Regions from separate parts of the Gottschalkia purinilytica genome, predicted to be linked through region 2. Evidence: riboswitches for the same ligand, from Rfam matches in the RefSeq annotation. Region 2 holds a riboswitch; the other holds the start of a gene.
The links. Region 2 has a riboswitch for cobalamin ahead of CLPU_RS05260 (anaerobic ribonucleoside triphosphate reductase). Riboswitches for the same ligand answer to the same signal wherever they lie in the genome.
Positions count from the first base shown of each region.

Region 1: another riboswitch for cobalamin. It lies ahead of CLPU_RS14075 (energy-coupling factor ABC transporter permease); the one in region 2 lies ahead of CLPU_RS05260 (anaerobic ribonucleoside triphosphate reductase).

Region 1 is NZ_LGSS01000018.1:20,051-25,017, reverse strand. It holds gene cbiD (cobalt-precorrin-5B (C(1))-methyltransferase CbiD) at 1-9, opposite strand, end outside; gene CLPU_RS14095 (precorrin-8X methylmutase) at 10-630, opposite strand; gene CLPU_RS14090 (sirohydrochlorin chelatase) at 621-992, opposite strand; gene CLPU_RS14085 (energy-coupling factor transporter transmembrane component T family protein) at 1,212-1,919, opposite strand; gene CLPU_RS14080 (energy-coupling factor ABC transporter substrate-binding protein) at 1,882-2,184, opposite strand; gene CLPU_RS14075 (energy-coupling factor ABC transporter permease) at 2,174-2,905, opposite strand; cobalamin riboswitch at 3,102-3,285, opposite strand; gene CLPU_RS14070 (HEAT repeat domain-containing protein) at 3,387-3,986, opposite strand; gene CLPU_RS14065 (imm11 family protein) at 4,201-4,746, opposite strand.
Region 2 is NZ_LGSS01000004.1:84,394-89,360, reverse strand. It holds gene CLPU_RS05275 (alpha/beta hydrolase family protein) at 1-184, shown strand, start outside; gene CLPU_RS05270 (TetR/AcrR family transcriptional regulator) at 866-1,489, shown strand; gene CLPU_RS05265 (GNAT family N-acetyltransferase) at 1,503-2,048, shown strand; cobalamin riboswitch at 2,858-3,039, shown strand; gene CLPU_RS05260 (anaerobic ribonucleoside triphosphate reductase) at 3,184-4,967, shown strand, end outside.

The sequences.
Region 1 (4,967 bases), on a different contig from region 2:
TTTTTTCATTTATCTTCCCACCGCCATGTATAAAAGTGCATTAACTATAGCTGCTGCAACATTACTTCCTCCTTTAGTTCCTTTAGTTGTAATAGTAGGTATATTAAATTCTCTTATATATTCCTTCGACTCACTTGCCCCTACAAAGCCTACAGGTACACCTATTATAAGTTTCGGTGAAACTTTTCCTTCATTTATAAGCTCACCTATTCTGAACAATGCTGTTGGAGCATTCCCTATAACAAATATATCTACTCCTTCTTGTAATGCAAAATCCATTGCAGCCATTGAACGTGTAATCTCTTTTTCCTTAGCCATTTTAAATACTTCTTCTCTAGCTATATAATTATCCATAGTACAGTTAGCCTTACTCAAAGCCCCTTTATTAATACCTGAGAAAGCCATCTTCGTATCAGTAACAATTCTACATCCTGACTTTATAGCTTCTATCCCTACTTCTATAGGATTGTTTTTAAACATAACTATATTTTGATAGTCAAAATCTCCTGTAGTATGAATTGTTCTCTGAACAACTTTAAGTTCCTGTTCTGTAAAGTTATGTTCATTCATTCCATCATTTATAATATCGAAGCTTTTATTCTCTATTGACATAGGATCTTTTATATACACTTTGCTTCACCTTCTGCTCTTTCTTTTAATATATCTATTAAACCCTCATGATATCCTATAGGATCTGCTACTGAAATTTTAATGTCTTCGTGCTTTTCTTTAGCTTTTTTTAATATTTCAGGTATATCTTCTTTTATATGAATACCTGGGAATAAGAAGTAAGGTAATATAGTGAAGTCTTTTACTCCTTCTTCATACATTCTCTCTATAGTTTCTGGTATATATGGCTTTGATAATTCCATAAAACAACCTTCTACTTTTGATCCTTCTAACTTATTTTTTAATCCTTCTACCACCTTAAAAAATATTTCTCCTGCATCTCCTGCTCTACTTCCGTGTCCTATTACTATTAATCCTTTCATGTATATTCTCCTTTCGTAAGTTAGTTTTTATTTTTATCTACTCATCATTGCATCATCATGAATACATTATTATTCGTATTTTAATTTTTTCACGTATAAATATTTTAGTTATCTATTAGCTTTATAATATAATTTTTAGATTAAAAATAATCATTAAATGATTAAATGATAACAAGTTATTTATAAGTATATATCTCACTCCAGAATATTTAACGTATATTAAAAATTGGCGTAAAATATAGATGTTACTAATATTATATTGTATAAGCATATACCAAGAAATCTTTTACCTGAAAATTTATAATCTCTTTCCATATATACAGTTTTTCCGCTATATCCTCTACTATCTATAGAATCTTTTATTTCTTTCCATCTGTTTAGTATATTTATAAAAAGTATTCCTAATATCTTACCAATATTTTTTATCTTATAACCAACAGAATTAAGCCCTAATCTAGATTCCATAGCTTTAGTTATTATAAAATATTCGTCTTCTACTAAAATTAAAAATCTTATCATATTTTTAGCTATATCATTTATCTCTCTAACCCCTTTTATATTTGAAGTTAAGTAAAAGACATCTTCCATCGGAGTCGTTATCACAAATGAAAATATACATAACACTCCTGATAAGCTTTTTAATATTAAAATAACTGTGTGCTTTATGCCATAGTCAAATACAACAGTTATGGAAGTAAGTAAAGAAAATATAAATATTCCTTTTACAAACTTTATTAATATATGTTTTGGACTTTCAATTATCATATTGAGAACAATCATTACAGCTATATTAAGTAATACTGGCATTGTGAGATCCCTCACAAATGCCAGTATTACAATTGGAAATAAAAATAATATAATCTTTTCTATAGGATGTACCTTTGATAGCTTATTGACTTTCGAAAGATTTATTATCGTTCTTAGCATTCTTCTTTACACCTATATAATAGCCTATCACCATTCCACCTATAGCAGCTTGTAGTGCAAATAATGCACTTTCTATTTCTCCAGAAGGTGGTTCCCATATATGCTCAAACCAAGGCTCAAAGTCTTTGTTTGATTCTAATATATGTTCTTCTGCTAAAGCATCTGCACCTTCTAAATCTCCTGTTCTCGAACCTATTACAAGTGAACTTCCAACTACCAAAACTAAAGCTAATATTAATAATATATTTGTTCTCTTATTTTCCATAGAATACCTCACCCCTAAGAGCATCTAATTCAGTCTTAGAATATTTTTCAATAACATTAAACATTAAGACTGTAAGTATTCCTTCTGCTATTGCAAGTGGTATTTGAGTTACTGCAAATATTGACATGAATTTAGTCCATGCACCTAATATACCTCCTGTTTTAGAAGGCATCGCAATAGCAAGTTGCGTAGCTGTTACCATGTAAGTTATAAGATTTCCAAGTGCTGAAGCAAAGAATATTCCTAGTTTCTTGTTCTTAAAACACTTGTAAACCAAATATGAAACAATAGGACCTACTACTGCCATTGAAAATGTATTTGCCCCTAATGTAGTCAAGCCACCATGTGCTAAAAACAAAGCTTGAAATAAAAGTACGATAAGACCTATGATTGTCATTACAAAAGGACCTAGTGTTATAGCTCCAAAACCTATACCTGTTGGATGTGAGCTACTACCTGTAAATGAGGGAAGTTTTAATGCTGAAAGAATAAAACAATATGCTCCTGCAAGTGATATAAAAAGTTTCATATCTTTAGTTATGTTAGCCTTTTTTCTAATATCTTTAATACCTAGATATGTAAAAGGTAAACACAGTAAGAAGTATGATAAACTCCATGCAGGTGGTAAAAAACCTTCTGCTATATGCATAGCATAAGCAAATTTGGGTATAAAGATTAATACGAGTAAACTATATAAAATTTTGTTTATTCTTTTTCCCAAAGTAACACCTCCTAGTAAATGCTTTAAAACAGAAAAGACTCTTGCCAAACGGCAAGAGTCTTTTTATGTTTATATTTATATAAGTATATTCATAATCTTAACCTAGTAGTTTCAAAAAATTGCCTTTAACTTATGTACTAGATTAAATATAACTGTACAAATATTACATCTCTTAAGCCATTTACTTCCCTCCGAAGTGTAGCGCACATTTTAGGCAGGTCTCCTGACTCACGTGTCATCCTCCTCTTTCCTTCCCAGTGTAAAATGTACACCAGTGGTTATTAAAGATTTGTCTCCGTATACAGTAGCGGGGGCTGTAGTGGCATCTCACCACTTTCCCTATTAAACCCTTACATGGTACCCAAAACGAGAACAGTATTCACTTGTTACTTAATTATATTATTATTCGGAGTTTATTTCAAGGACAAGTCTTATGATTAATAATAAAAAAGTCCTCTGTAGTTAGTGCTATTTTTTATTATTAATTACTTTCGTCTTCCTGTTGTTTAAAGTATCCCATCTTTTTCAAAGCTTTTTTTGCTTCATTTCTTTTCCAAGCTTCCTTATGATCTATAAAAGGTTCAATATATTTAATTAGTTTAGGATCTTTATAGTATCCTAAAGCTATTATAACATGTCCATTTACTTCTTCATCATCTAATAGATCTATTAGTATAGGTATAGCTTTTTCACTTTTTATTCTGCCTATGCCAATTACAACCATTTGTCTTGCACTTCCATGTTTTTTATTTTTAACGATTTCTATATACTCGTCTTCAAATCTTTTATCTTGAATCATGAATAAAGAATCTCCAATTGCCCATTTATAATATCTATCATTACTAGAACTAAATTCTTTAATTAATGTTTCAGTTGCTTCTGTAAATCCTTTCACTCCTAATGCTCTTACTATACCTTCTTTATAGTTACTTCCCTCAAACTTATCAAGGTATTTTAATAATATTGGTACTACCTCTTTATGACACGTCCTTAATCTTCCTATGTCATTAAAATCAGAGATCTCTGGAATTTTTTCTTGTAATTCTAAAACAAACTCATCACATAGCTGATCATCATTCATAGAATATTCTCCTTCGTCTTATAAAACTATTATTAATTCATATAGATACTCTTTTATATACCATTTTATCAGCTTTAATTGGATTTTTGATAATAATATTATCTAATATATTTTTTATATTTTTTATTATAAATTCAAATATGATTGCCTAATTATAACTAATAACACTTCTTATAAAAAAGACGAATACCTATAAAGATATTCGTCAAGATAATTATTCTTCTTCAGAATCCCATACTAAATCAAATTTAAACCCTGTTAATCCACTTTCTAGAACTTTTTCTCTAAATTTATCAGAAACGAATACCTTGCTCTTTGGTTCATCAACTATTTTGAATATGTTATTCCCCTTAACACATTCTTCTTTAAATACATATTTTTCAAATCTCATTATCTTCTTACTATCTTCAAATGTCTTGTATTCTGATTTTTCATAGTCTATACAGTTTAAAACTTTTATTACATTTATAGCGTGAAACTCACCTTCTTCACACCTTAATTCAAGTGCTTCTATACTATCATCTATTAAGTCTTTTAATATATTTAGAGCCTTATAATTAAATATAGGTATTGCAGGGTGAATAAATCCTGGAGCATCACTTAAAAACTCTTCTTCTTCCATTCTAGTTACAGATAACAGTTCCCAAGTATCTTTCTTCTTTGTGCCATCAAATTCAAGAAGTATTAAACAATCTTCTTCTTTTGTTACTTTCATCATATCATATTTTTCAAGTTCAAAATTAAGATGCCATATCCTCAATTTAATCATCTCCCGTATAAATAAAAAATTTCAGATAACTATTATAAGCCATCTGAAATGATATTTTAAATTTATTGTAATAAGAAAATTTCATTATTCAAATTTTTGCACTTATTTCCATATATATCACATTAAAATTATATTGAAATTAATCTGCTATAGTGATATAATTATCGAACGGTATTTAGACATATATTATATCATATTTTATGTCAAATGTC
Region 2 (4,967 bases):
TTATACTGATCTCAAGTTGATCTCTCCATTGCTAAAATTGAAAGATGAAGATCCACGGTATGTCCACCATATTATCAATGATGTCAGTCTTTCGTTTTTTGATAAGTATGTCAAAGGAGATAATTCTATTAATATGGAAGATATATCAGAGCGTTATCCCGAAATAGGGTTTGTAAAGCACTAAATATAATGTGATAAATTGTGACGATATCTAAAACAGGAACAGTAGATACTTCTATAGGGAAGTTTAAATTGGCGAAAAGAATATCGTGAAGAATCAGAAAAAATAGCATATATGTTGAATAATATAAAGCTTGAAAATAGATTTGAAGATGAAAATACTTCTAATATTCATGAATTTTTTTAAGAATATAAATTGTATAATTCAAAAAAACATCTTTTGAAAATAAGGACTTTTTAATAAGAAAAATGTAGAACTTAACATTTATTCAAAAAATTAATTAAACATAAATAATAGTAAAGAAAAAGGTACTAAACTTTAGTACCTTTTTTTATGGAAAAATTATTAAGTGAAAGTTCAAAAATCCTTCAATCCTACATTCAAGGTCGGAAATCCGTGAAAATATTGTGGAGTAAGGGAATACATATAGGCTTGTGCTTGCATAACTAACTTAAAAATTGAATTATTTATAGTGACTTCTTTATCATGAAATCAAAGAATAACTATGTTTTAACTAATTATTTTCCAAAGTAAAACTTGAAAACGACATTGGTGTCGTTTATAATGAAAATATAATCTAAAATGACACCAATGTATATTTTACAGATGTAAAAAAATAAATCTTTATGATCATTCACAGTTGTAATTTCTATTATGATATTTGTACCGGAGGAGGAATGTATTATGGCACCAAAAGTAAGTGAGAACTATAAGAAACAAAAAAAGAACGAGTTGTTAAAAGCAGCAAGACGAGTGTTTATCAAAAAAGGATATACGCATTCTACTATGCAAGACATTATGGATGAAGCAGGAGTATCAAGAGGAGCCTTATATTCCTATTTTGATAATATTGAGCATGTTTTTATGGAAGTTCTTAAATTTGAGGATCAAATAGATATTCATTTCTTTGAAGAAGATGATCAAACTCATTTTTGGAAACAACTGACAAACTGGGTTGAATCACAACAGAGAAACATTGAGACTATTAATGAATCTCTTTTGATATGTAAGACAGAGTTCTTTTTAACAACTTATTACTTGGGAAATAGGGGAAACCATTCTTATGTAACTGAACGGTACCAAAAATTAGTGAATTCTATAAAAAAGTTTATCCAAAAAGGAAGTGAAAGAGGAGAGTTTCAACCTCGTTTATCCTCAGAATCAATTGCTCTTTATCTTATCTCATTTTTAGATGGATTAATGTTAGATACATTTCACTTAGGTATAGAGAGAACAAAAGTAAATGATCAGCTTAAGGTATTAGTTTTTTCATTAAAGGAAATGCTTTGTCCAATTATAGAAAAATAAAGGAGTGTTTTTTATGTTGTTTGAATCTTCTAGAATTGTTTTAAAAAAAATGACATCAAGCTATGCAGAACTTTATCATTCATGGAGAAATAATATAGAAATTATGCAATCAACTAACCCACTTTTGGATGTATATGATTTAGACGAGACAAAGGAATTTATTAATCAAGTTATTTTGGGATCTCATTCGTCTAAAAGTTATATTATAGTAGAAAAGAAATCAGATACACCAATAGGAATTACTTCATTAATAAATATAGATTATAAAAATCGTAATGCCGAATGTATTATAGACATTGGGGAAAAAGATTATTGGGGAAAAGGATATGGAACAGAAGCGTTAAAACTTCTTCTTGATTATGCATTTCTCGAAATGAATCTTCACAGAGTATCATTAAGGGTTTTTTCTTTTAACAACAATGCAATCAAATTATATGAAAAATTAGGATTTAAATACGAAGGAAGTTCTCGTCAAAGTCTTTTTAGAGAAGGAACATGGCATGATATAATTCATATGGGAATTCTTCAAGATGAATACGTGAACTACCACCACTTATAGAAGTGGATGGCTTCCTAGTCAATATCTCAATGAGACAAGTTTATCTAGGCTCTAAAGGTTGAACCAACCTCGAAATATAACATAAGAACTTCTATATTGGCATATATGCTTGGTTTTCGCTATACTAACTGGGCGAGTGCTTGAATATTTTATGCTATAGAGCATTTCCTATAGCAACTCTATATATTCAGTTTTTAGTTGTTCTTGAAGTTATAATATCACAATTTAGCAAATACATCCAGTATTTACTAAATTAGTATTAGCCATCTCCCACCTAGAGAGGATGGGAGAATTCCACACAGTCTGTTAAAATAAAAAGATTTGAAGGCTAGTATATGGGTATATTATCATTAAACGTAAGAAAATAAGCTATTTGTGCTAATTATAAGAATAGATCAAAAAATAACTCTAAGCTAGATATTCCATATTAATTTTATATATAATCATGTTATTAATTGTAGATTTATTTTAAATAATGTATCAAAGATAGAATTTGGGAGTTATAAAGTTATATTGAAAAAAGCTTTAACATTTTGCCCTCAATAGGATGTGTACAACTTATATTTAATGATATAAAATATGAAGTGCGAGATAATATTATAAAAAAATAATTTGCAAATTAACTATATAATACAAGAAAATTATAGAATCTTGTCATGTATTATATAGTTAATTTTTTGAGACTATTTTATGCAAATTCATTTTAAATTTAATGTTTATGGGCTCTTAAAAAATAAATAAATTATAATTCTATAGAAAAAGAATTACTAGTTGACGCTAGATATAGTATATGATAAACTAAGTACACAACATATAGTGTAAATATAGGTGGCTGCATTATAAATGCAACTTAAAAGGGAATCAGGTGCAAGTCCTGTACGGTCCCGCCGCTGTAATGGGGAGATGTTTTACTTTTACCACTGGTATTCCGGGAAGGTGTAAAACATTCATGAGCCAGAGTCAGAATACCTGCCTATATTTTATATACCTAAATCCTACGGAGAATAGGAAGGTATTGAATATTATAAGTTATATACTTGGATATATTCATCCTCCTGAGAATTTTAACAGGAGGTTTTATTTTGAACTTATACTAATATTACTAATCACAAAGCCTAAGGAGGATTTCTTTATAATGATTACAAAGATTAAAAAAAGAGATGGAAGGGAAGTACCCTTTAATATTGAAAAAATCGCAAATGCTATATTTAGGGCTTCAAATTCTGTAGGAGTAAAAGATTATGAAGCTGCTTTCAGGCTGGCTGAAAAGATGGTAGAATACACTGAAAAAGAGATTGCTGATACTATTCCATCAGTTGAACAAATACAAGACATTGTTGAGAAAGTCCTCATAGATAATGGATGGGCTGAAACTGCTAAGGCATATATATTATATAGAGCAGAAAGAACAAGGTTAAGAGAAATGAATACTAAGCTTATGAAGATATATGAAGATTTGACCTTCAAAGAAGCTGAGGATAATGATTTTAAACGTGAAAATGCAAATATAGATGGTAATACAGCTATGGGTACAATGCTCAAATATGGTTCAGAAGGAGCAAAACAGTTTTATAATATGTTTATTTTAAAACCTGAATATTCAAAGGCCCATAAAGATGGAGATATACATATACATGACCTTGATTTTCTCACTCTTACTACTACATGTTGCCAGATTGATATTGAAAAGTTATTTAAGAAAGGCTTCAGCACAGGTCATGGTCATTTAAGAGAACCAAATGATATTCAAAGTTATTCAGCTCTTGCATGTATAGCTATTCAATCAAATCAGAATGACCAACACGGAGGTCAGAGTATTCCAAACTTTGACTATGGTATAGCTCCTGGTGTTGCGAAAACTTATGCAAAATTTTATACTAAGAATCTTATTAATACTATAGAGTTACTAACAGAAAATACTGATACAGAGATGTTAGTAAAAAAAACTTTTAAAGATATTAAAGAGCTATATAATGTAGAGCCTAATTTAAAAATGGAGAAAGAATATGTAAAAATTGAAGAGAAACATTTATTAGAATACTTTGATAATGTAGAAGTTATAAGAAAAGCTCAGAAATTTGCAAGAGATAAAGCATATACTGAAACTGATAAAAGTACATATCAGGCAATGGAGGCCTTTATTCATAATTTAAATACGATGCATAGTAGAGCAGGTGCACAAGTACCATTTAGTTCTATTAATTACGGTACAGATACATCATTAGAAGGGAGAATGGTAGTTAGAAATCTTCTTTTAGCTACGGAAGCAGGTCTTGGAAATGGTGAAACTCCTATATTCCCTATACAAATATTTAAAGTGAAAGAAGGAGTGAACTATAATACAGGTGATACTAACTATGATTTATTTAAACTTGCATGCAAGGTTAGTGCTAAAAGACTGTTCCCTAACTTCTCTTTTATAGATGCTTCATTTAACTTGAAATACTATAAAGAAGGACACCCTGAAACTGAAATAGCATATATGGGATGTAGAACGAGAGCAATGACGAATGTATATGATCCATCAAGAGAAGTTGTATATGGAAGAGGAAATTTGAGCTTTACAACAATAAATTTACCAAGAATAGCCTTAAAGAGTAATAGAAACTTAGAAAATTTCTTTAAAGAGCTTGATGAAAAAATTGATCTTGTAATAAAGCAGTTATTAGACAGATTTGAAATACAAGCAGAAAAAAAGGTTAAAAACTTCCCATTCCTTATGGGGCAAGGTGTTTGGATTGACTCTGAAAAGCTTAGCTGGGAAGATGAAATTAGAGAAGTATTAAAGCATGGTACATTAACTGTTGGATTTATAGGACTGGCAGAATGTCTTAAAGCCTTAACTGGAAAGCATCACGGAGAATCAGATGAATCTCAAAAACTTGGACTTAGAATAATAGAGCACATGAGAAAGCGCAT